One region of the Streptomyces sp. NPDC050704 genome, then DNA from elsewhere that is predicted to be linked to it. Evidence: riboswitches for the same ligand, from Rfam matches in the RefSeq annotation. Region 1 holds a riboswitch; each other region holds the start of a gene.

Region 1 (5,705 bases):
TCGCGGAAGTCGCCGAGTGGTACCGGTGTGCCCATCGCGGAGGGCTTGCCGACCACGAAGCCGACCTCCGCCTCGATGTCCAGCCGGACGGAGGGGCCGAAGACCGGCGCCGGATCGGTCGGGGCCTTGCGCTGGCCCGAGGGGCGTACGACCTCGGTCCCGGAGACCACCACGGTGCCCGACCGGCCGTGATAACCGATGGGCAGGTGCTTCCAGTTGGGGGTGAGGGAGTCGGCGGCGTCGGGACGGAAGATCTGGCCGACGTTACGGGCGTGGTTCTCGGAGGCGTAGAAGTCGACGTAGTCGGCGACGTCGAAGGGGAGGTGGAGCGTCACTTCGGAGAGCGGGTGCAGCAGGGGCGCGACGGTCTCGCGGTGGGCCGGCACCGTCACCCAGGCGGTGAGCGCGCGCCGCACGTCCGACCATGCCGTACGGCCCGCCGCGAGCAGCGGATTCAGCGAGGGACGGGCGAGCAGGGCGGCGTATGGGGAGCCGAGCTCCAGGGCCGCGGCGCCCGCGTCCAGCACGTGGTCGCCCAGTCGGACCCCGACGCTCCGCCGGTCCGAGTCGCCGAGGGAGAAGACGCCGTACGGAAGATTGTGCGGGCCGAAGGGATCGCCCTCGGGGACATCGAAGGGGGGCATCGTGTGCTGCCTCGCTTTCCGTGTGGGTGGGGCACACGTTACGGGGGAGTTGCAGCTCTTGGGCAGTGTCCAAAGTGTTCGAAATTGATCGGGTAAGTCACTTCGGACTGCTCCCGCCCCGGCCCCGTGCTGTGCCGCCCTGCCAGTGCCAGGGTGACTGACGAGATACCGGACGACGTCCGGTTCCCGTCGAGTCGATGGGCCGTTCGATCCGTATTCTCTGATCATGGCCGCACTGACTGAATATTCACTCATCGCCACTGACCTGGACGGAACGCTGCTGCGCGGCGACGACACCCTCTCCGACCGGTCACGGGCCGCGCTGGCGATGGCGGTCGGGCGGGGTGCCAGGCATCTCGTGGTGACGGGCCGGCCGACGCCACGCGTACGGCCGTTGCTCGACGAGCTGGGCAGTCAGGGGCTCGCGGTGTGCGCGCAGGGGGCGCAGTTGTACGACGCCGGGGCCGACCGGATGGTGTGGTCGGTCACCTTGGACCGGGAGTTGGCCGAGACGGCGCTCGGCAAGATCGAGGCGGAGGTCGGGCAGGTGTACGCGGCCGTGGACCAGGACGGTGTCGACGGCCTCACCCTCATCGAGCCGGGGTACGAGATGCCGCACCCGACGCTCCCGGCGGTACGGGTCCCGCGCCGGGACGACCTCTGGACGGAGCCGATCAGCAAGGTTCTCCTGCGTCATCCCCGGCTGACCGACGACGGACTGGCGGCGGCGGCGGTCGGAGCGGTCGGTTCCCTCGCCTCCGTCACGATGTCCGGCCCCGGTACCGTCGAACTCCAGCCACGTGGAGTGACCAAGGCGACCGGCCTCGCCCTGGCGGCCGAATACCTCGGCCTGCCCCCCTCCGCCACGATCGCCTTCGGGGACATGCCGAACGACATCCCGATGTTCGAGTGGGCGGCCTACGGTGTCGCGATGGCCAACGCGCACCCCGAACTCAGGGCGGTGGCCGACGAGGTGACCCTGTCGAACGAGGAGGACGGGGTCGCGGTGGTGCTGGAGAAGCTGTTCCCCGGCCCACGCATTCACCCGCAGATTCGCTCACAGGGCCACCCGCAGGGCCCGTCGTACGAGCACTCGCAGGTCCGCCCGCCGGCTGTGCACGGGCTCCTCGGGCTCCACGGGCAGTCGGCCGGTCCGCTCAGTAGGCCCCGTTGACGTTGTCGATCGAGCCGTACCTCGCGGCGGCGTAGTTGCAGGCCGCCGTGATGTTCGCGACCGGGTCGAAGGGATCCAGCGACGTGCCCGACACGTGGTAGGCGGCGAAGGTGGGGGCGATGACCTGCAGGAGCCCCTTGGACGGAGTTCCGGCCACGGCGTTGGAGTCCCAGTTGTTGATGGCGGTCGGGTTTCCCGACGACTCGCGCATGACGTTGCGGTAGATGCCGTCGTAGGAGCCCGGGATCCCCTTCTGGGCCATGACGTCCAGTGCTTCCTTGATCCAGCCGTCGAGGTCGTTCGTGTACGTCTTCGCGGCGGCGGGGGTGACGGTGGACGCCGCGGGCTTGGTGGTCGTCGCAGCGGTGGTCGTGTTCGCCGGGTCCGCTGACGTCCCGGAGTTCTTCGTGCCGACCGTCAGAGTGAGGCCCGGGTGAATCAGGGCCGGGTCGTCGCCTATGACGGCGCGGTTGGCCTCGTACAGCTTCTTCCAGCCGCCGCTCGTGGAGTGCTCTCGCGCGATCCTGGACAGGGTGTCGCCCGCGGAGACCTTGTGCGTGACGAGCGCGACCTGCGGGGTTGCGGCTTGTGCCGCCTGGGCGACCTGTGTCACCTGGGCGACCTGCGTCGGCTGTGCGGCGTGGGCGCCGGTCGCGCCGACGATCGGGAGTGCGAGCGCGGCTCCGCCCGTTCCCGCGGCGACGACACCACGGGTGAGGGGACGGGATTTCGGGCGACGGTGCTTACCTCGTGCGGCCATGCTGAATTCCTCTCCGGCGCCTGCGAGGTGAGCTGTCGGGTTCGGGCGGGAGTTGCCCGGCCGCACAGTGCACGCGGCTTCACCCCTAGCCGTTCCGGCATTCGGATCGGCGACTTACCTGGGTCCCCCGCTCCTGCCGTAGCGCGTGGGTGGATGGGTTCCGGGCGGCGGCAGGATTCGGCGGTCCGTCCGGATCGACGTGAACGTATGCGAGAGCACATGGCGGGAACAAGACCTGAAGTGGCGGCTCGATTCACCTGACCTCGTCGTAGCGAGGGTGAAATCGCCCGATTGTTCCGGAGCGCAATGTTCAACTTGCTTTATGCAAAGGGGGAGTCGGTAAGCGCGACATCGCGCCTGATTCGCACCGACGTGACTCATTTCACGTGCTGAAAGCGCAACCGGGCGCAACCGAGTGCGAACAAAGTGGCATTGAAGGTAATTCAGGCATTACGCCCTGGTGGCCATGGGGTGGGAGCAAAAGATGTCGGTTACTGCGAAAGCTCCTACTTTAGGGTCGTATCAATAGATCAAGAACATATCTTCCTTGATTTCGCCGACCCGGTCCGGACCCAGGGGCAAAAGGGGCCAGGCGGAGCGTGTCCGGCAGGGGGATGGGAAGTGGCGGGCGGGCGCTCACCGTGATCGAAAGACGACCGGATACGCTGACTTGAGTGCCAGCAGCGACACATCGACAAACACCTACAGCACCTAGCGCACCCAGAGCATCCAGAGACCGCCGTTGAGAGCGTCAGCAGACAGGAGACCCTCGTGACCGTCGTCGGGCCGTTCGGGCTGAGCGTGCGGGACCAGGCTCTCGAAGCCGATGTCCAGGCTGGCTTGGTGGCTGTCGAGGAGGGGCTGCTCGAAGCCACCAAGAGCGAGGTCCCGTTCATCACGGAGGCCGCGCAGCACCTCGTACGCGCGGGCGGGAAGCGGTTCCGGCCGCTGCTCGTGATGCTCGCCGCGCAGTTCGGCGATCCGTACGCGCCGGGAATCGTGCCCTCGGCCGTGGTCGTCGAGCTGACCCATCTGGCCACGCTGTACCACGACGACGTGATGGACGAGGCGGACGTGCGCCGCGGGGTGCCCAGCGCCAACACCCGCTGGGGCAACTCGGTGGCGGTCCTCACCGGAGACTTCCTCTTCGCGCGCGCCTCGCAGATCCTGGCCGACCTCGGACCCGAGGCCGTACGAATCCAGGCGGAGGCGTTCGAGCGGCTGGTCACCGGCCAGATCCTGGAGACGGCCGGGCCTCGTGACGGGCGCGACCCGATCGACCACTACATGGACGTGCTGGGCGGCAAGACCGGCTCGCTGATCGCGGTGGCGGGACGATTCGGCGCGATGATGTCGGGAGCCGACGAGACGGTCGTCGACGTGCTGACGCAGTACGGCGAGCGGCTGGGCGTCGCCTTCCAGCTCGCCGACGACGTGCTGGACATCGCGAGCGACTCGCACGAGTCCGGCAAGACGCCCGGCACCGACCTGCGCGAGGGCATTCCCACGCTGCCCGTGCTGCGGTTGCGTGAGCGCGTGGAGCGGCTCGGTCTTGCCGAGGACATCGCGCTGTCCGAACTGCTCGGTTCCGACCTGACGGACGACGCCCGGCATGCGGAGGCGCTGGCCAGGCTGCGGGTGCACCCCGCTCTGGAGCAGGCCCGCCACGACACCGTGCGCTACGCGGAGGACGCCCGCGCCACCCTCGTACCGCTCCCGGAGTGCGACGCGAAGGCGGCGCTGGTGGAACTGTGCGACGCGGTGGTGCACCGGGCGGGCTGACCCGGCCGTTCTCCTCCCTCGCCGCCTGCTCGCAAAATGTGACACAGGTCACATAATTGGATTGAGTTCAGGCTCGAATACGTTCCGTATTGCTCCGCGGAAGCTGGCGCAGGGGGTGTCGGCGGAATTACGGGGAGAAAACAGAATCATGGGGACGATCGTTACGTTCGCACGGCGTCGTAAGAGCCTGGTCATGGCCGCTGTCGCGGTGGCCGCCGCGGCCGGGGTCGCCGCCTCCGCCATCCCGGCGGTCGCCGACAGCGGCAGCGACGGGCTCACCGAGGACAGTGGCGGCACCATCCTCGCCGCGAGCCTGAACGCCGCGAACGAGGTGCCGGTGCAGGGCGGCCCCGCCGTCGGCGACCGGGACGGTGCGGCGCTCGAGTTCGTGAAGGTCGAGGGGGACACGGTGTCCGTCGCGGTCAAGTGGCGCGGCACCGGCAAGCCGACCCTGCTCCACATCCACCAGGGCGCCAAGGGCGTCAACGGCGGCGTCAAGGTCGACTTCACCAAGCTGCTGGACAACGCCAAGGGCCGCACGGTCACCGGCACGGTCAAGGTGAAGGATGCCGCGCTGCTCAGCCAGTTGACGGCCGACCCGGGCAGTTTCTACGCCAATCTGCACACCGCCGAGTTCCCGGGTGGAGCCGTCCGCGGCCAGCTCCACAAGGTCACCACGAACTTCGACTTCCGGCACGCGCTCAACAACTTCCAGGCCCCGGTCATCAAGGGCAAGCAGATCTACGAGTGCAAGAAGGCGGACGACGGCACCACGGCCTTCGCGCAGCGTGATGTGCGCGCCGTGCTCGCCGGCTCCATCGCGCACTCGTTCGTGAAGCCCAACTCCGGTACTCCGCAGTGGATCGCGCCGGACCGCAGCGCGGTCACCGGCTCGGTGATCTCCAGGACCCCGAACGGCGACAAGAACATCCCTGAACTGGACCTCAGGGCCACGCAGTCCGGCAAGCACCGGGGGCTGCTCGCGGGCACCGCGGAGATCCTGCGGCTGAACACCGTGGGCGGGGTGGCTCCGGCCGGCGCCTGCGATGCGGGGTCGATCGTGGGCGTGCCGTACCAGGCGGACTATGTGTTCGTGAACCGGTGATCCACCGGCGTTGAACAGCATTTCGGACGGCGTCTTCCCCGCGCGACCCCTACGGGTCGGGGGAGGCGCCGTCCACTCATGTCATACCCCAGCAGTACGCGGAGTTGGCTCCGAGGTCTGACGCTTTCCGGTGGCCGATTTGGTCAGATTGGACACACCACTTCACAGGAGTTCGGGTGACAATGGCGGCCAGGGGTGGACGAGTGCGAGGACGGTCAGCCGCCGCCGACAACGGAGGTA
Region 2 (5,705 bases), on a different contig from region 1:
CTCGTCGGGTGCGTGACCTTGGTGTCAGTGGCGTGGGTTACGTTCGGTGTGTGAACGCATCCAGCCCGGGGCGCATCGTCCTGCTCACCACCAGCCACCGAGTCGCGCCCGGACTCCTGTCCTGGCCCGCCTGGCAGGCACTGCACGCCGCCGACCGAGTCCTGTGCGCGGACGGCACCCACCCCCAGCTGCCGTACCTGCGCGAGGCGGGCGTCCCGGTCGACGAGAGCGCACCGAGCGCCGAGGAGCTGGTCGACGCCTGCGCCGGCGGCCGCACGGTGACCGTCGTCGCCACCGGCGAGGGCGAGCCGCGCCTCACCGACGGCCTGGCCCGGCTGGCCGGCTCCGGCCGCGTACAGATGCCCGACCTCGAACTGCTCCCGGCGTCGTACGACCTCCCAGGCGCCCGCCTCCTCGACCTCGTCCAGGTCATGGACCGCATCCGCGCCGAATGCCCCTGGTCGTCCCAGCAGACCCACAAGGGCCTGGCGAAGTACGGCATCGAGGAGGCGTACGAACTGGTCGAGGCGATCGAGGAGGGCGACCGGCACGAGCTGCGCGAGGAACTCGGCGACGTGCTGCTCCAGGTCGTCTTCCACGCCCGGATCGCCGAAGAGGATGAAGACGAGCCCTTCTCGATCGACGACGTGGCCGGCGGCATCGTCACCAAGCTGATCCACCGCCACCCGCACGTCTTCGGGGACGAGACCGCCTCGACGCCCGAGGAGGTCAAGGAGCACTGGCTGCGAACCAAGGCCGTGGAGAAGCAGCGGACGTCCGTGACGGAAGGCGTCCCCCTCGGCCAGCCCGGCCTCGCGCTCGCCGCCAAGCTGGCATCCCGGGCGCGCACGGCGGGCCTTGAGGTACCGCCGCCGCAGGGCGAGGGCGTCGGTTACGAACTGCTGGCGATGGCCGTACGCGCCGAGGCGGAGGGCGTGGACCCGGAAGCGGCGCTGCGGGCGGCGGCGCGGGCGTACCGGGACGCGATAAGGGCGAGCGAGAGCTAGCCAGTTGGGTCAGTCGGGCGCGGGCGGCGCTGCGGCAGCGGGAAGCATCCCGCCTCGGGCGATGATCAAGATGAGGCGACATGAGGCGACCTCTGATCAGCTCGCCCTCACCTGTCAGGTGGCCGTGAACTCCACCGGGAGGTTCCGCAGCCCGCGCATGATCAGGCCGCCCCGCCAGCGCAGGTCCGCGGGATCGGCGGCGAGTTGGAGATCGGGCAGTCGGCGCAGCAGGGTGGCCAGCGCGGTGCGGCCTTCGAGACGGGCGAGCGGGGCGCCGAGGCAGTAGTGGATGCCGTGTCCGTAGCCGAGGTGCTGGTTGTCCCGGCGGGACAGGTCGAGGGTGTCCGGCTCGTCGAAACGGGCGGGATCACGGTCGGCGGCGGCGAGCACCACGAGGACGGGGTCACCGGAGGCGATGCCCTGTCCGCCGACCTGGAGAGGCTCGGTCGCGTAGCGCCAGGTGGCCAGCTCGACCGGGCCGTCGTAACGGAGAAGCTCTTCGATACCGGTGTCGAGCAGTTCGTGTTCGCCCCGCTCGATCGAACTCTGCAGCTGCGCCCGCTGCTTCGGATTGCGGAGCAGTGCGTACGTGCCGTTGCCGATGAGATTGATGGTCGTCTCGAAACCGGCGAAGAGCAGTACGAAGCACATGGCCGCGGCTTCGTTCTCGGTGAGGTGCTCGCCGTGGTCGGAGGCGCGGATGAGCCCGGAGATGAGGTCCTCGCCGGGGCCGGGGTGGTCCGGGAGCGCCTCCCGTTTGCGGTGGATCAGTTCGGCGAGGTAGCCCCGCATCTTCTTCACGGACCGGGCGACTCCGCCGCGCGGCCCGCCGCCGTGCCGGATCATCATCCCCGCCCAGTCCCGGAAGTCGTCCTGGTCCTCGCTGGGGACGCCGAGCAGGTCGCAGATGGCGTAGATGGGGAGGGGGAACGCGAACTCGTGGATGAGGTCGGCGCTTCCGGTGTGCGCGAAGCGGTCGATGAGCTGGTCGGTCAGTTCCTGGACGCGGGGCGCGAACTCGGCCACGCGACGGGGTGTGAACGCCTTCGAGACGAGCCGGCGCAGCCGGGTGTGGTCCGGCGGGTCGATGTTGAGCAGATGGGTCATGAGGTTGGCGCCGCGCTCACCGGGGATGCCCGTCTTGCTCTTGCCGTGGGCGTCCTTGGAGTGGTGCACGGGATTCTTGGAGAGTCGCGGGTCGGCGAGTGCCTGCTTGGCGTCCGCGTACCGGGTCACGAGCCACGCCTCGACGCCGCTGGGGAGCGTGGTGCGGTGCACGGGCGCATGCTCGCGGAGCCACGCGTAGGCGGGGTACGGGTCGGTGGCGAACTCCCAGGTGAAGAGTTCCGGTTCGATCTGTGGGGCGTTCACGGGGTGACGGTACCGGGGAGCCCTGCCGAGACCCGCAACTCGCGGTGAATTCGGCCGATTTGGGGTGACGTGAAACACACGTCACGCGCGGGCCGCGCACGTTGCGGGGGCGTTTCGCTACGGCCGGTCAGTGCGCGTCACCGCAGGTCAGAACTGACGGTCCCTCAACTTTGTGACTTTCACGTGATCTCCCCTGCATCGACTTGTGACAAGAGTTCGAATGCCTATACCTTCCCCACCAATGCGGCCGGTCCCATCAGCCGCAGGAGTCACAAGCGCGGTTCTCCGTTGTGCGCAGTCCCCTGCTGCGCCCGGTTCCCCGCTGTGTCGAATCCCTTGCTGTCACGCGAAAGGCAACCGCATGCTCTCCGGGAACGGTCGTCACCGTCGCCCCCGTCAGGCTCCGGCTCTTCTCGTCGCGGCGGGTGTGACCGGATCGGCCATCGCCATCCCCCTGCTCGGCGCGACCGGCGCGAGCGCCGCCAGCGGTACGACCTGGGACGCGGTCGCGGACTGCGAGAGCGGCGGCTCGTGGAGCGCCAACTCCGGCAACGGGTACTACGGCGGACTCCAGATGACCCAGGAGACCTGGGAGCAGTTCGGCGGCCTGGACTACGCGCCGAGTGCCGACCAGGCCAGCCGTTCGCAGCAGATAGCCGTCGCCGAGAAGGTCCTCGCGGGCAAGGGTACGAGCGCCTGGGCGACCTGCAGTCTCGTCGCGGGCCTGTCGCAGGACTCCGAGTCGGCCGATGTCGACACGGGTGTCCTGGACGACTCCGCCTCCCCGTCGACCGACTCGGGCACGACATCGGGTGAAACCGGCGGAAATGACACGAAGTCAGGCGACTCGGCTGGATCGGGTGAGCCGGACAAGTCCGACTCGTCCACCGGTGGCGACGCCACGAGTGCACCCGACAGCGACACCAGTGGCGACTCACAGTCTTCGGACAGCTCTTCCACAGGCGACGCGACGGGCACGACCGACGCGACAGGCACGGCGAAGAGTGACGACTCGGACAAGTCGGCCCAGAACGGCGACGCTTCGACCGGCACGGACACGGGGGCCGACAGCGGCGCGGACGACGGCGCGACCTCCGGCCGTCACCGCGGCGGCAGCGCCGACGAGAACGCCACCGGATCCCGTACGGACGACTCGTCCGGCCGGCATGCCTCGCGCGATGACAGCGCCTCGCGTGAAGCCGCCGACGGCTCGTACATCGTCCGTGCCGGAGACAGTCTCTGGGAGATCGCCGACTCCCTTGGGGTCAACGGCGGATGGCGCGAGCTCTACGCCGCGAACAAGGCGTCCGTCGGCGCCGATCCGGATCTCATCGTTCCCGGTCAGAGCCTCGAACTCGACAGCGAGTGACGGACGGGTCATCGGCGACCAAGCCGCCGAATCGGGCGAAAAGCAGCGGTAGTTCGCGGCGAATGTCCCGTTTGGTGAAAATGAGAGATGGATCTCAAGGACCCTGATCGTCTTTGAAATTCGGCGGATCGCGTGTCTACGGTCGTGACCGCTCGCCACTGGTGAGCCCCGACGGTCGCACGCCGAATCCTGCCAACGGCCGTACGGGAACAGTCGTCGCGTAAAGCGCCGTAGGCAGGAGCGGGGGACCCAAGGTAAGTGCCGGACCCGGTCGTTGAGGCCAGGTACGGCTTGGGGTTAAGCCGCGTGACAACGTCACGCGGCCGGGCAACTCACTCGGCCCGAACCCGACAGCTCACCTCGCAGGCGTCGGTGAGGGGATCACTTCATGCTGCTTTCCGGCAAGGGCAAGCACCGCCGCCCGTCCAAGGCCACCCGTATCGCCACGCTCGCCGGTGTCACCACCGCCGCTGTGGCCGTCCCGCTGATGGGCGCCACGGGAGCCTCCGCCGCCACCGCCTCCGAGTGGGACACCGTCGCCCAGTGCGAGTCCGGCGGCAACTGGTCCATCAATACCGGCAACGGCTACTACGGCGGCCTGCAGTTCTCAGCCTCCACCTGGGCCGCGTACGGCGGCACGCAGTACGCCTCCACGGCCAACCAGGCCTCCAAGTCCCAGCAGATAGCCATCGCCGAGAAGGTCCTCGCGGGCCAGGGCAAGGGTGCCTGGCCGAGCTGTGGCGTGGGCCTGTCCGGCGCCTCGTACAACGGTGGCGCGGCCTCCTCCGGCTCCGGTTCCTCGAACTCGGGCTCCGGTCAGAGCTCCACGCAGTCGCAGCCGCAGCAGAACACGCAGTCCTCGGAGGAGCGTTCCTCGCGCTCCCAGGAGCGTCCGGCCGCGAAGCAGAAGACCGTCAAGACCCCGACCGGCAAGAAGGTCAAGAAGGGCGACGGCGAGTACAAGGTCGTCAAGGGCGACACCCTCAGCGAGATCGCCGCCAAGGAGAACGTCAAGGGCGGCTGGCAGAAGCTGTTCAAGCTGAACGACGACATCGTCGACGACGCCGACTTCATCTTCCCGGGCCAGCAGCTGCACCTCAGCTGACAGAGCCGGCAGAACTGACAACAGGCTCACAGCTGAACCACGGCCCATCCCCATCCGTGGTCTCCATAGTGGAGGCCACGTGAGGGCCACCCCCCGTCCCCCAACGGGCTCCCCGCTCCGGTGCGTGTTCCCCCGTACGCACCGGAGCGGGGCTTTTTGTTCCCAGAAGGAACAATGTTTACCCTCAGTTCCGTCCACGGGGTGGCCGGGAGGCCGGCCAATCCCCCCGGGGCGGTTAGGCTCATGTCGCGGAGTCATCACCGCTCTGTAAACAACCGGGCCCCCGCGGCCCGGCGTATCCCGCGTCACATCCCATAAGGAGATGCTCGTGCCGTCCATCGACGTCGTCGTAGCCCGGGAAATCCTGGACTCCCGAGGCAACCCCACGGTCGAGGTCGAGGTCGGCCTCGACGACGGCAGCACGGGTCGTGCCGCCGTTCCGTCCGGCGCCTCCACCGGTGCCTTCGAGGCTGTTGAGCTCCGTGACGGAGACGCCAACCGCTACCTCGGCAAGGGTGTCGAGAAGGCCGTCCTCGCCGTCATCGAGCAGATCGGCCCGGAGCTCGTCGGCTACGACGCCACCGAGCAGCGGCTGATCGACCAGGCGATGATCGACCTGGACGCCACGGACAACAAGGGCTCGCTGGGCGCCAACGCCATCCTCGGCGTCTCCCTCGCCGTCGCGCACGCCGCCTCCGAGGCCAGCGACCTGCCGCTGTTCCGCTACCTGGGCGGCCCGAACGCGCACCTGCTGCCGGTCCCGATGATGAACATCCTCAACGGTGGGTCGCACGCCGACTCCAACGTCGACATCCAGGAGTTCATGATCGCCCCGATCGGCGCGGAGTCCTTC
Region 3 (5,705 bases), on a different contig from region 1:
CCTTGCCGTTCGCGAGGATCGAGCGCAACTGGTCCAGGTCGCCGTCGCGGACCATGGTCCAGAACTCGGCGCCGTGCGCCGGGTCGGTCAGCGGCAGATTCACGTTCCGCACGCCCGGCAGCTCGACGTCGGGCCCCTCCAGCTTCTGGTCCGCGGCATTGCGGAAGTCGAAGATCGTGTGCAGACCGAGGGAGGTGAGGAACGCGGCGTCCTCCTCCGTCGCGTGCGCGAGGTGGCCGCTGCGGAACAGCCGCCCGTACGCCACCCGTCGGCCGTCCACCGTCGGCAGGCCGCCCACATCTCGGAAGTTGCGCACTCCAGCCAGTTCGGGCTCGGTCGACGGGACCTGCTGCGTCACGGGGCTCCTCCAGTTCGACCGCCGACGCGGCTCGTCGGCGAGGTGCGCTCTCGACGATACGACATGGGTTCGTAGGCCATTGAGTTGTCCACAGGCGGTGCCCACGAGGGACGTAGGTCATGATGGTGTTCGTACTTGAGCGTGCCTGTTCGGATATGTGAGGGCTTGATGGTGGAGATCGGCGCAGACGGTCGTACGTGGCTTCTTTCGGGACCCACGAGTAGTTACGCCCTGCGGCTCGGCGCGGACGACGAGCTGCTGCATCTGCACTGGGGTCCGAGGATCGCCCTTGCCGACGCCGAGGCACTCGCGGCGCGCCCCGGGCCGGAGTACTGGCCCTTCGAGTCGCCGCTCGACGGCCACGAGGAGTACCCCGTCGAGGGCGGCCCGCGTTTCGTGCGGCCCGCGCTGTCCGTCCGTACGGAGGAGCGGCGCGGCACGGAGTGGCGCTTCGAGGCGTACGAGGCCGAGGGCGACGAGCTGCGGCTGCGGTTCTCCGACTCCGGGCTCGGCATCACGCTGCACTACCGGATGCGGGCCGCGAGCGATGTCGTCGAGCGGTGGGTGACGCTCTCCAACGAAGGGCCCGCCCTGGAGGTCCTGCGCGCCGACTCCGCGACCTGGACGCTGCCGCACCGCGACAACTGGCGGCTCTCCCAGCTGCACGGGCGGTGGGCGGCGGAGTCCCGGCTCGTGCGCTCCGACCTCACCTACGGTGAGAAGCTCATCGGCAGCAGGCGCGGTCACACCGGGCACCAGCACCTGCCGTGGGTCGCGCTGGACGTCGAGGGCGCGGCGACCGAGGAGCACGGCGAGGTCTACGGCTGCGCCCTCGCCTGGTCCGGGTCCTGGCGCATCGCCGTGGCCCACCTCCCGGACGCGCGCGTGCAGATCACCGGCGGGGCCGGATACGACGACTCGGGGCTGCTGCGGCTGGAGCCGGGGGAGAGCTTCGTCACGCCCGTCTTCGCGGGACTGTGGAGCGACGGCGGCTTCGGCGGGGCGAGCCGAGCCTGGCACGCGTACCAGCGCGCGTACGTGATCCCGGACGCCGACCAGGACCGGCCCGTGCTCTACAACTCCTGGGAGGCCACCGAGTTCGACATCTCCGAGGAGCAGCAGCGGGCGCTCGCGCGGCGGGCCGCCGCGATGGGAGTGGAGCTGTTCGTCGTCGACGACGGCTGGTTCGGGGCGCGGACCAGCGACCGGGCCGGACTAGGCGACTGGACGCCCAACCCGGACCGCTTCCCGGCCGGGCTCAAGCCGCTCGCCGACGACGTACACGCCCTGGGGATGCGGTTCGGCATCTGGGTCGAGCCCGAGATGGTCAACCCGGACAGCGAGCTGTACCGCGCGCATCCCGACTGGGTGCAGTTCCAGCCGGGACGAAAGAGGACGGAGCTGCGCAATCAGCTCGTCCTGAACCTCGCTCGCGAAGATGTCCAGGAGTACCTGTGGAAGCAGCTCGACACGCTGCTCTCCAGTGCACCCATCGACTACGTGAAGTGGGACTTCAACCGCTGCTTCACGGACGCCGGATGGCCGGGCGAGCCGTACCCGCAGAAGCTCTGGGTTGACCACGTGGACGCCTTGTACGGCCTGTTGGACCGGCTGCGGGCGGCCCATCCTGGAGTGGCCTTCGAGTCCTGCTCGGGCGGTGGCGGCCGGATCGACCTCGGCGTCATGGCGCGTACGGACCAGGTGTGGACCTCCGACAACACCGACCCGCTCGACCGGCTCGCCATCCAGTACGGTTTCAGCCAGGTGCACCCGGCCCGGGTCATGGCCGCCTGGGTCACCGACAGTCCCAACGTCCAGCTCAACGGGCGCGTCAGCTCGCTGCGCTTCCGCTTCGTGAGTGCGATGGCCGGAGTGCTCGGGGTGGGCGGCGACCTGACCGAGTGGAGCGACGAGGAGCTGGCCGAGGCACGGACGTGGGTGGAGCTCTACAAGGAGATCCGGCCCGTCGTGCAGCGCGGTGACCTCCACCGGCTGCGGGCGCCCGAGGGCGGGCTCAGCGCCGTGCAGTACGTCCTCGGCGGCGAGGCCGTCGTCCTCGCCTGGCTCCAGGCCCAGCACTACGGTGAGCCGGTCGCGCCGGTGCGACTGCGGGGCCTCGACCCGGCGGCGGAGTACGAATGCCTCGAAACGGGTGAAGTCCACCGGGGTTCGGTGCTGTTGCATCACGGGCTGCGGACCGGGCTGCGCGGGGACCTTGATGCGGTAGTCATCCGCCTGCGCCGTATGTGACTGTTGTGTCCTTATTGGAGCCTTCGTTCCAACTCGCTCTGGAACGAAGGCTCCTGGGGTTGCGGCGCGTGAGCAGCGTCATATTGATGACGGTCCGCTGTCGCCATGTTCACGTAATTCACCCGTGTTTCCAGGGATTTAAGAAATGGTCGCGATCTGCCATTTACGCAGGGTGACTGACATTTCGGGCATGGATCAAGAGAACGGTGCGCACAGGAAACACCAAAGGTTGTCCCTGCCTCCACGGGTCGCTTACGTTCGCCACCAATCCGGACGGACGCCCAATCCTGCCGCCGCCCGGAATCCGCTCACCCACCCGAAACGGCAGGAGCGGGGGACCCACAGGTAAGACGCCTGTTCCGGTCTCCGGAACGGCTAGGGGTTAAGCCGTGCGAAAGCGCGGCCGGGCATCTCCAGCTCGCACCCGACAGCTCACCCCGCAGGCGCCGGAGAGGAAATTCGTCATGCCCGCGAAGGGTAAGCACCGCCGTCCCAAGTCCCAGCGTTTCACCCGCTCCATCGCCGTCGCCGGAACCGGTGGCGCCGCACTCGCCCTGCCGCTGCTGGGGGCGACCGGTGCGAACGCCGCGACTTCGCAGTCCGCCGCCGACTCCGTTGCGAATACCTCGAATGTCCTGAGCCGGTCCACTGTTTCGGACAAGGCCGCCGAAGCCGCGCCGATCGCCGCCGAGAAGAAGGCCGCCGAGAAGAAGGCGACGACCAAGACGTATGCGGTCCGGGCGGGTGACTACCTCTCGAAGATCGCCGACGAGCAGGATGTCAACGGCGGCTGGAAGAAGCTGTACGAGGACAACCGCACGACGATCGGCGGCGACCCGGGACTCATCCACCCGGGCCTGAAGCTGACGATCGGCGGGAAGGCCGCGGCTGACACCAGCTCCGGTTCCCGTGCCGATTCCGGCTCCGGCTCTGCCAAGGCCCCCCAGCCGTCCGCGAAGAAGCCGACCACGACCACCAAGGCCGCGGACACCGCCAGTGCCTCCGGGTTCGCCCTGCCGGTCGCGGGTGCGTCCGTCGGGACCCCGTACAAGATGTCCGGCAGCATGTGGTCCAGCGGCTACCACACCGGTGTCGACTTCTCCGTCCCGACCGGCACCTCGCTCAAGTCCGTGGGCGCCGGCACGGTCGTCTCGGCCGGCTGGGGCGGTGCGTACGGCAACCAGGTCGTCATCAAGCTCAACGACGGCTTCTACGCCCAGTACGCCCACCTGTCCTCCCTCTCCGTGTCGGCCGGGCAGACCGTGACCGGGGGCCAGCAGGTCGGCCTCTCGGGCGCGACCGGCAACGTCACGGGACCGCACCTGCACTTCGAGATCCGCACCACGCCGGACTACGGCTCGGACGTGGACCCGATGGCGTACCTCCGCTCGAAGGGCGTCTCCGTCTGACGCCCCGCTCGCCACGCGCGGGCCGGACCAACCGGCTCGTCTCCGAAGGCCGGACCCCACGATCCCCGGGGTCCGGCCTCCGGCGTTCGCGGGAACGATCGGGACGCGGGCGTGCCGCGGGCGGCCGAGCTGAACCGCGATCGACGTATTGCGGGCGTGTGGCGTGGCGGCGCGAGGTCTCGACAGGAGCGGGGCAGTGGGGACAGAGTGATCTCCGCAAGCGCTTTCTATGGGTCTTCGGAGGAGCCGCTTCATGACGACCACACGCAGAGCATTCGGAGCCCTGGCGGCCGGTGCCGCCCTCGTGGCACTCGCCCCCGCCCAAGGGGCGAGCGCGGCGGCCCGCCACGGCCGGGGGTGGCTCATCGCCCGTGACGACTTCCGGCACGGCCTCGGCCAGTGGGCGACCGAACTGCAGGACGGCGGCAGCGTCACCGCCTCCCGGGGCGTCCTGGAGATCGACGTGCCCAGCGGGGCGACGGTCTGGTTCAAGCGCCGGCTGCGGGGGCCGTACGTCATCGAGTACACCGCCACGCCGGTCTCCGCGGGCGGGGCGAACGACCGGGTGTCCGACCTCAACAACTTCTGGAACGCCACCGACGTGCGTTCCCCCGGCGACCTGTTCGCGACGGAACGCGGCGGGGCGCTCCCCGAGTACGACTACCTCAAGACGTACTACTCCGGGTACGGCGCGAACTACAACACGACCACGCGGCTGCGCCGTTACGTGGGCGAGGCGGGCGTGCGACCGCTGGTCCTCGACTACACGGAGCCGCTGCTCACGGCCAACGAGCCCCATCGCGTCCGGATCGTCTCGAACGGTTCGACGGTCCAGTGGTGGAACAACGGCAGGCTCGTCTTCGACTACGTGGACCCGGAGCCCTACACGAGCGGGCACTTCGCGTTCCGGACCGTCTGGAGCCATTTCAGGATCACGGACTTCCGGGTGTGGCGGGGCAACGACTCCTGATGAGGCCTTATTCCGGGGTTGACCAACACTTGACGAGTGGCTTATCTCACCGCGCGTCAACCCTTTCCTACGGTCGCGTAGCTCACAACCGAAGGGGAATCATGGGCCGATGTGGCAGACGATTCGAAGTATGACAACACATCAGTGATCGGGTCGTACGTAGCGGTGGGGGACAGCTTCACCGAAGGCGTCGGCGACCCCGGCCCCGACGGGGCGCTGGTCGGCTGGGCGGACCGGTTCGCGGTGCTTCTCGCGGACCGGCGGCCCGAGGGCGACTTCGGCTACACCAACCTCGCCGTCCGCGGGAAACTGCTCGACCAGATCGTCGAGGACCAACTGCGGCGGGCCAAGGAGCTCTCGCCGGATCTGGTCTCCTTCTGCGCGGGCGGCAACGACATCCTCCGGCCGGGCACCGACCCCGACGAGGTCGCGGAGCGCTTCGAACGTGCCGTCGTGGAGCTCACGTCGGCCGTCGGCACGGTGCTCGTGACCACCGGCTTCGACACCCGTGGCATCCCCGTGCTCAAGCACCTGCGCGGCAAGATCGCCACGTACAACGGGCATGTACGGGCCATCGCCGACCGGTACGGCTGTCCCGTCCTCGACCTGTGGTCCCTCAGGACCATCCAGGACCGGCGGGCCTGGGACGGCGACCGGCTCCACCTGTCGCCCGAAGGGCATACCCGGGTCGCCCTGCGCGCGGGCCAGGTCATCGGCC
Region 4 (5,705 bases), on a different contig from region 1:
AGCACTCCGCCGAGGAGTTCGCCGCCGAGCTGGAGCGCTGCGGCGCCACCCTCGACGCCCACGCCGACCACCCCGGCGTACGGATCAGCCTCGAAGTCCCCGTTTCCAGGCTCCCCAAGGCGCTCGGTCTGCTCGCCGACGCCCTCAGGGCGCCCGCGTTCGAGGACAGCGAGGTCGAGCGGCTGGTGCGCAACCGGCTCGACGAGATCCCGCACGAGACCGCCAACCCGGCCCGCCGCGCCGCCAAGGAGCTCTCCAGGCAGCTCTTCCCGGCGACCTCGCGCATGTCGCGGCCGCGCCAGGGCACCGAGGAGACGGTCTCCGCGATCGACTCGGCGGCCGTACGCGCCTTCTACGAGAAGCACGTACGCCCCGCCACGGCCACCTCCGTCGTCGTCGGTGACCTCACCGGCGTCGACCTGGACGCCCTGCTCGGCGACACGCTCGGCGCCTGGACCGGCTCGCCGGCCCAGGCGCGTCCGGTGCCGCCGGTGACCGCCGACGACACCGGCCGCGTGATCATCGTCGACCGTCCCGGAGCCGTTCAGACGCAGCTGCTCATCGGCCGCGTCGGCGCCGACCGGCACGACCGTGTGTGGCCCGCCCAGGTGCTCGGCACGTACTGCCTCGGCGGCACCCTCACCTCACGCCTGGACCGCGTCCTGCGCGAGGAAAAGGGTTACACCTACGGTGTGCGGGCGTTCGGTCAGGTGCTGCGCTCCGCGCCGGACGGGACGGGCGTCGCGATGCTCGCCATCAGCGGCTCCGTGGACACCCCGAACACCGGCCCGGCGCTCGACGACCTCTGGAAGGTGCTGCGCACCCTCGCGGCCGAGGGCCTGACGGACGCCGAGCGGGACGTCGCCGTGCAGAACCTGGTGGGCGTGGCTCCCCTGAAGTACGAGACCGCGGGCGCCGTCGCGGGCACGCTCGCCGACCAGGTCGAGCAGCACCTGCCGGACGACTACCAGGCCACGCTGTACCAGCAGCTCGCCGCCACCGGCACCGTGGAGGCCACCGCGGCCGCCGTGAGCGCCTTCCCGGTGGACCGTCTGGTGACCGTCCTCGTCGGTGACGCCGCTCAGATCGAGGAGCCGGTCAAGGCCCTCGGAATCGGCGAAGTGAGCGTCGTACCGGCGGAGTAGAGATCAGGCAGCTTGCCGGGGCCCAGGCGACTGAAGAGTCGCCTGGGCCCTCTTTTGCCCGGACTTCGTCCTCAACTCGCCTGTTGTCCGTATTGATTCGCAGGTTGTCCGTATTGATGGGGAGGTTGCCTGTCTGCCCTGTGGCATACACAACAAAAGCCTTGATCCGTTTGTTGATTGAAAGTTCCCGCGCTTAGCGTCGGTCCGGCTGTTCGTCAGGCAGTGCGCCGCACCCGCGGCACCGGACAGTCATCGCCGAGTCCCCGTACGGCGCGAGCCAGGGGAGCCGGGGACCCATACGAAGTCCCTGGGGTGAATCGGACGCCCTCCACGAAGCGGAGGGGGCCCGTAGGAGACCTTCCTGCTCCGAACCCGTCAGCTAACCCGGTAGGCGAGAAGGAAGGAAAGGACCAGCCACTTCATGGCGTTCACCCGCGCCACCGGGAAGCACCGTCGCCCGAGCCGTCTCACCCGTACCTCCACGCACGCCGTCGGCGTCGCGGCCTTCACCACCACCGGTGTCATCGGAACCCTCGCCGCTCCCGCCCTCGCCGCCGAGAGCGCGGTCGAGCAGACCGGCCTCACCCAGGCCATCACCATCGCCGACTCGGTCGCCGACCAGATCGACGCGCAGGCCCAGGCGCAGCAGCAGGCCGCCGACGAGGCCGCCGCCCTCCAGAAGGCCGAAGAAGAGGCGAAGAGGGCCGAGGCGGCCGCGGAGAAGCGCGCCGAGGAGAAGGTCAAGAAGGAGCGCGAGGCCGAGGCCCGTGCCGCCCGCGAGGCCGAGCGCAAGCGCCTCAACGCGTACACCGCGCCGATCAACGGCTCGTACATCTCCACGGGCTACAAGTCCGGCGGCGCCGTCTGGTCCTCCGGCAGCCACACCGGCATCGACTTCCACGCCGCGAGCGGCACCGCCGTCCACGCGGTGGGCTCAGGCGAGGTCGTGGAGGCCGGCTGGGGAGGCGCGTACGGCAACAACATCGTCATCAAGATGACCGACGGCACGTACACCCAGTACGGCCACCTGTCGTCCATCGGTGTCTCCGTCGGCCAGACGGTCACCCCGGGTCAGCAGATAGGCCTCTCCGGGGCCACCGGCAACGTCACCGGGGCGCACCTCCACTTCGAGGCGCGTACGTCCCCGGAGTACGGCTCCGACATCGACCCCGGGGCGTACCTCCGCTCGCACGGCGTGAACGTCTGACGGCTCGCGACACCACGCGTACCTCTCCCGAAGGCCCCGGCTCACCGAGTCGGGGCTTTCGTGCGTCCTGACCTGTTCTCCGACCGGACGACTGCCTGTTCAGTGGCGTGGTGTGTCCAAAAAATAGCCATGGATTCCGGCCCGCCATCGGAATTTCCGGTTCTCTGCAATAGAGTCACTGAACGAGCGTCAATCGACCGCGTTTCGCGGGGATTAAGGCGGAGGTCCGGTCATGCGTATTCCCGCGCATTCGGTATGCACGGCGATCCGTGACGACATCGTCGCGGGTGTCTACGAGCGCGGCGGCCGGCTCACCGAGGAACTGCTCGCGCGTCGCTACGGAGTCTCGCGGGTCCCCGTGCGCGAGGCCCTGCGCACCCTGGAGGCGGAGGGCTTCGTCGTCACGCGCCGCCATGCGGGCGCGTGCGTCGCGGAGCCCACCGAGCAGGAGGGCGCGGACCTGCTGGAGATGCGCATACTGCTGGAGCCGCTGGGCGCCGCGCGCGCCGCCCAGCGCCGCACGGAGGCGCACCTCAAGGTGCTGCGAGGCCTGGTCAGGCTGGGTCAGGAGCGGGCCAGGAGGGGCAACAGCGAGGATCTGCGCTCGCTCGGCGGCTGGTTCCACGAGACGCTCGCACAGGCCTCCGGCAGCCCCGCGCTGACCTCGACACTCGCCCAGTTGCGGCACAAGATCGCCTGGATGTACTCGGTGGAGGCGTCGGCCCACCCCGCCGAGTCCTGGGGTGAGCACGGCGCCATCGTGGACGCCGTGGCACGCGGCGACAGTGACCGGGCCCGGGCGATCACCTCGCTGCACACCGAGCGGGCGACGGCCGCGCACCGGCTGCGCTTTCCCGGCAGCGGTGATCGCGTGGAGCGTGTGAGGACTTCGCAACCTCCCGTAAACACGGCAGGTCTGCGGCATTAACAGTGGCGCCGTATACAAAGAGGGATATTCGGTTGGGGCCTATTTCTGCTGCCCCTTTTTCCACCCGCCGGGAATTTCCGTGCGGGTGATTTCCGCGTGGGCGGAAACGGGCACATGGACGGCGCACGAAAAGGCGCGAGCGGTGTACGCGAAAACGGCGGAGCCGCGTCGCCCGGAATGGGCCGACGCGGCTCCGCCGCACGGTGATCCGCGAGACTAGACCGTCTCGGGAAGCTCATCGAGGCCCTCGGCGACCAGCTTCGCCAGGCGGTCGAGCGCGACGTCCGCGTTCTCGGCGTCTGAGGCCAGCACGATCTCCTCGCCGCCCTGGGCGCCAAGACCCAGCACCGCGAGCATGGAGGCGGCGTTGACGGGGTTGCCGTCGGCCTTGGCGATCGTCACGGGGACGCCGGAGGCCGTGGCCGCCCGGACGAAGATGGAAGCGGGGCGGGCGTGGAGGCCCTCGGCCCAGCCGACGTTGACGCGGCGCTCAGCCATGTGATGCTGCCCTTCAGGTGTCTCACGGTTGTCTAGACCATTGTTCCACAGCGTGAAGCGTGTCCCGGGCGGGTGCGGGTCCCGGCCGGCAGTCGTCCTCGGTCGCCCCCGGACCGCCTCGCGCCGTTGTCGGACGCGAGCCGTACTCTGGGGCCCATGCAGACCGCGTCGGACCGGCATGAGTACCCCGCTCACTGGGAGGCCGATGTCGTGCTGCGCGACGGCGGCACCGCACGCATCCGGCCCATCACGGCCGACGACGCGGACCGCCTCATCAGCTTCTACGAGCAGGTGTCCGACGAGTCGAAGTACTACCGCTTCTTCGCCCCGTATCCACGCCTGTCCGCCAAGGACGTCCATCGCTTCACCCACCACGACTTTGTGGACCGGGTGGGACTCGCGGCCACGGTCGGCGGCGAGTTCATCGCCACCGTACGCTACGACCGCATCAACGCCGAGGGCCTGTCCGCCTCGGCTCCCGCGGACGAGGCCGAGGTCGCCTTCCTCGTGCAGGACGCCCACCAGGGGCGGGGTGTCGCGTCCGCCCTCCTCGAACACATCGGGGCCGTCGCCCGGGAGCGGGACATCCGCCGCTTCGCCGCCGAGGTGCTGCCCGCCAACAACAAGATGATCAAGGTGTTCACGGACGCCGGGTACCAGCAGAAGCGCAGCTTCGAGGACGGTGTCGTACGCCTGGAGTTCGACCTGGAGCCCACCGACCGCTCCCTCGCAGTGCAGCGCGCGCGGGAGCAGCGGGCCGAGGGGCGGTCCGTGGCCCGGCTCCTCGCGCCCGGTTCGGTCGCCGTCATCGGGGCCGGCCGCACACCCGGGGGAGTGGGCCGCAGGGTCCTCGAGAACCTTCGCGCCGCCGGGTTCACCGGACGCCTGTACGCGGTGAACGGGGCCCTTCAGGAGAAGGAGCTCGCCGGGGTCCCCGCGCACCGCTCCGTGCGTGACATCGCCGGGCCCGTCGACCTCGCCGTCGTCGCCGTGCCGGCCGAGCGCGTCCCCGAAGTCGTCGCCGAGTGCGGTGAGCACGGAGTGCAGGGGCTCGTGGTGGTCTCCGCCGGGTACGCCGAGAGCGGTCCCGAGGGCCGGGAGCGCCAGCGCGAACTCGTACGCCAGGCCCGTACGTACGGGATGCGCATCATCGGACCGAACGCCTTCGGAGTCATCAACACCTCCCCCCAGGTGCGGCTCAACGCCTCGCTCGCTCCGGAGATGCCGCGAGCCGGGCGGATCGGCCTGTTCGCGCAGTCCGGCGCCATCGGCATCGCGCTGCTCTCCCGGCTGCACCGGCGCGGCGGCGGGGTCACGGGCGTGACCGGGGTGTCGACGTTCGTCTCCTCGGGCAACCGCGCGGACGTGTCCGGCAACGACGTCCTTCAGTACTGGTACGACGACCCCGACACCGATGTCGCGCTCATGTACCTCGAATCCATCGGGAACCCGCGGAAGTTCACCCGCCTCGCGCGGCGCACGGCGGCCGCGAAGCCGCTGGTCGTCGTCCAGGGCGCACGTCACGGCGGGGCCGCTCCCCAGGGGCATGCGGTACGGGCCACCCGGCTGCCGCACGCCACCGTGTCGGCGCTGCTGCGGCAGGCCGGGGTCATCCGGGTGGACACGATCACGGAGCTGGTCGACGCGGGCCTGCTGCTGGCGCGCCAGCCGTTGCCGCCCGGGCCCCGGGTGGCGATCCTCGGGAACTCCGAGTCGCTGGGGCTGCTCACGTACGACGCGTGTCTGGCCGAAGGCCTGCGACCGCTGCCGCCCAGGGATCTGACCACGGCGGCCGCCGCGGAGGACTTCCACGCGGCGCTGGCGCATGCCCTCGCCGACGACGCGTGCGACGCCGTGGTCGTCACCGCCATTCCGACGGTCGGGGAGGCCACGGCGGCGGACGCGGCCCTCGCGGAGGCGCTCCGCT

The links. A riboswitch is a leader RNA that binds a small molecule or an ion and turns the genes downstream of it on or off. The one in region 1 is predicted to bind cyclic di-AMP.
Positions count from the first base shown of each region.
Region 2: linked by a shared signal. The riboswitch ahead of AB0I18_RS17400 (transglycosylase family protein) and the one ahead of AB0I18_RS02750 (LysM peptidoglycan-binding domain-containing protein) in region 1 are both predicted to bind cyclic di-AMP.
Region 3: linked by a shared signal. The riboswitch ahead of AB0I18_RS31210 (LysM peptidoglycan-binding domain-containing M23 family metallopeptidase) and the one ahead of AB0I18_RS02750 (LysM peptidoglycan-binding domain-containing protein) in region 1 are both predicted to bind cyclic di-AMP.
Region 4: linked by a shared signal. The riboswitch ahead of AB0I18_RS25055 (M23 family metallopeptidase) and the one ahead of AB0I18_RS02750 (LysM peptidoglycan-binding domain-containing protein) in region 1 are both predicted to bind cyclic di-AMP.

Region 1 covers NZ_JBFAHW010000004.1:5,756-11,460, reverse strand. Annotated here, with positions in the region: gene fahA (fumarylacetoacetase) at 1-644, opposite strand, end outside; partial or broken gene AB0I18_RS02755 (HAD family hydrolase) at 871-1,674, shown strand; gene AB0I18_RS02750 (LysM peptidoglycan-binding domain-containing protein) at 1,802-2,578, opposite strand; cyclic di-AMP (ydaO/yuaA leader) riboswitch at 2,583-2,732, opposite strand; gene AB0I18_RS02745 (polyprenyl synthetase family protein) at 3,350-4,360, shown strand; gene AB0I18_RS02740 (CHRD domain-containing protein) at 4,509-5,465, shown strand.
Region 2 covers NZ_JBFAHW010000025.1:92,721-98,425, reverse strand. Annotated here, with positions in the region: gene AB0I18_RS17415 (nucleoside triphosphate pyrophosphohydrolase) at 51-1,007, shown strand; gene AB0I18_RS17410 (cytochrome P450) at 1,122-2,378, opposite strand; gene AB0I18_RS17405 (transglycosylase family protein) at 2,740-3,747, shown strand; cyclic di-AMP (ydaO/yuaA leader) riboswitch at 3,964-4,131, shown strand; gene AB0I18_RS17400 (transglycosylase family protein) at 4,136-4,852, shown strand; gene eno (phosphopyruvate hydratase) at 5,175-5,705, shown strand, end outside.
Region 3 covers NZ_JBFAHW010000062.1:26,841-32,545, reverse strand. Annotated here, with positions in the region: gene AB0I18_RS31220 (tyrosine-protein phosphatase) at 1-358, opposite strand, end outside; gene AB0I18_RS31215 (alpha-galactosidase) at 527-2,608, shown strand; cyclic di-AMP (ydaO/yuaA leader) riboswitch at 2,904-3,069, shown strand; gene AB0I18_RS31210 (LysM peptidoglycan-binding domain-containing M23 family metallopeptidase) at 3,073-4,017, shown strand; gene AB0I18_RS31205 (DUF6250 domain-containing protein) at 4,271-4,987, shown strand; gene AB0I18_RS31200 (SGNH/GDSL hydrolase family protein) at 5,132-5,705, shown strand, end outside.
Region 4 covers NZ_JBFAHW010000043.1:57,005-62,709, reverse strand. Annotated here, with positions in the region: gene AB0I18_RS25060 (pitrilysin family protein) at 1-1,145, shown strand, start outside; cyclic di-AMP (ydaO/yuaA leader) riboswitch at 1,389-1,553, shown strand; gene AB0I18_RS25055 (M23 family metallopeptidase) at 1,567-2,352, shown strand; gene AB0I18_RS25050 (GntR family transcriptional regulator) at 2,585-3,280, shown strand; gene AB0I18_RS25045 (HPr family phosphocarrier protein) at 3,497-3,778, opposite strand; gene AB0I18_RS25040 (GNAT family N-acetyltransferase) at 3,935-5,705, shown strand, end outside.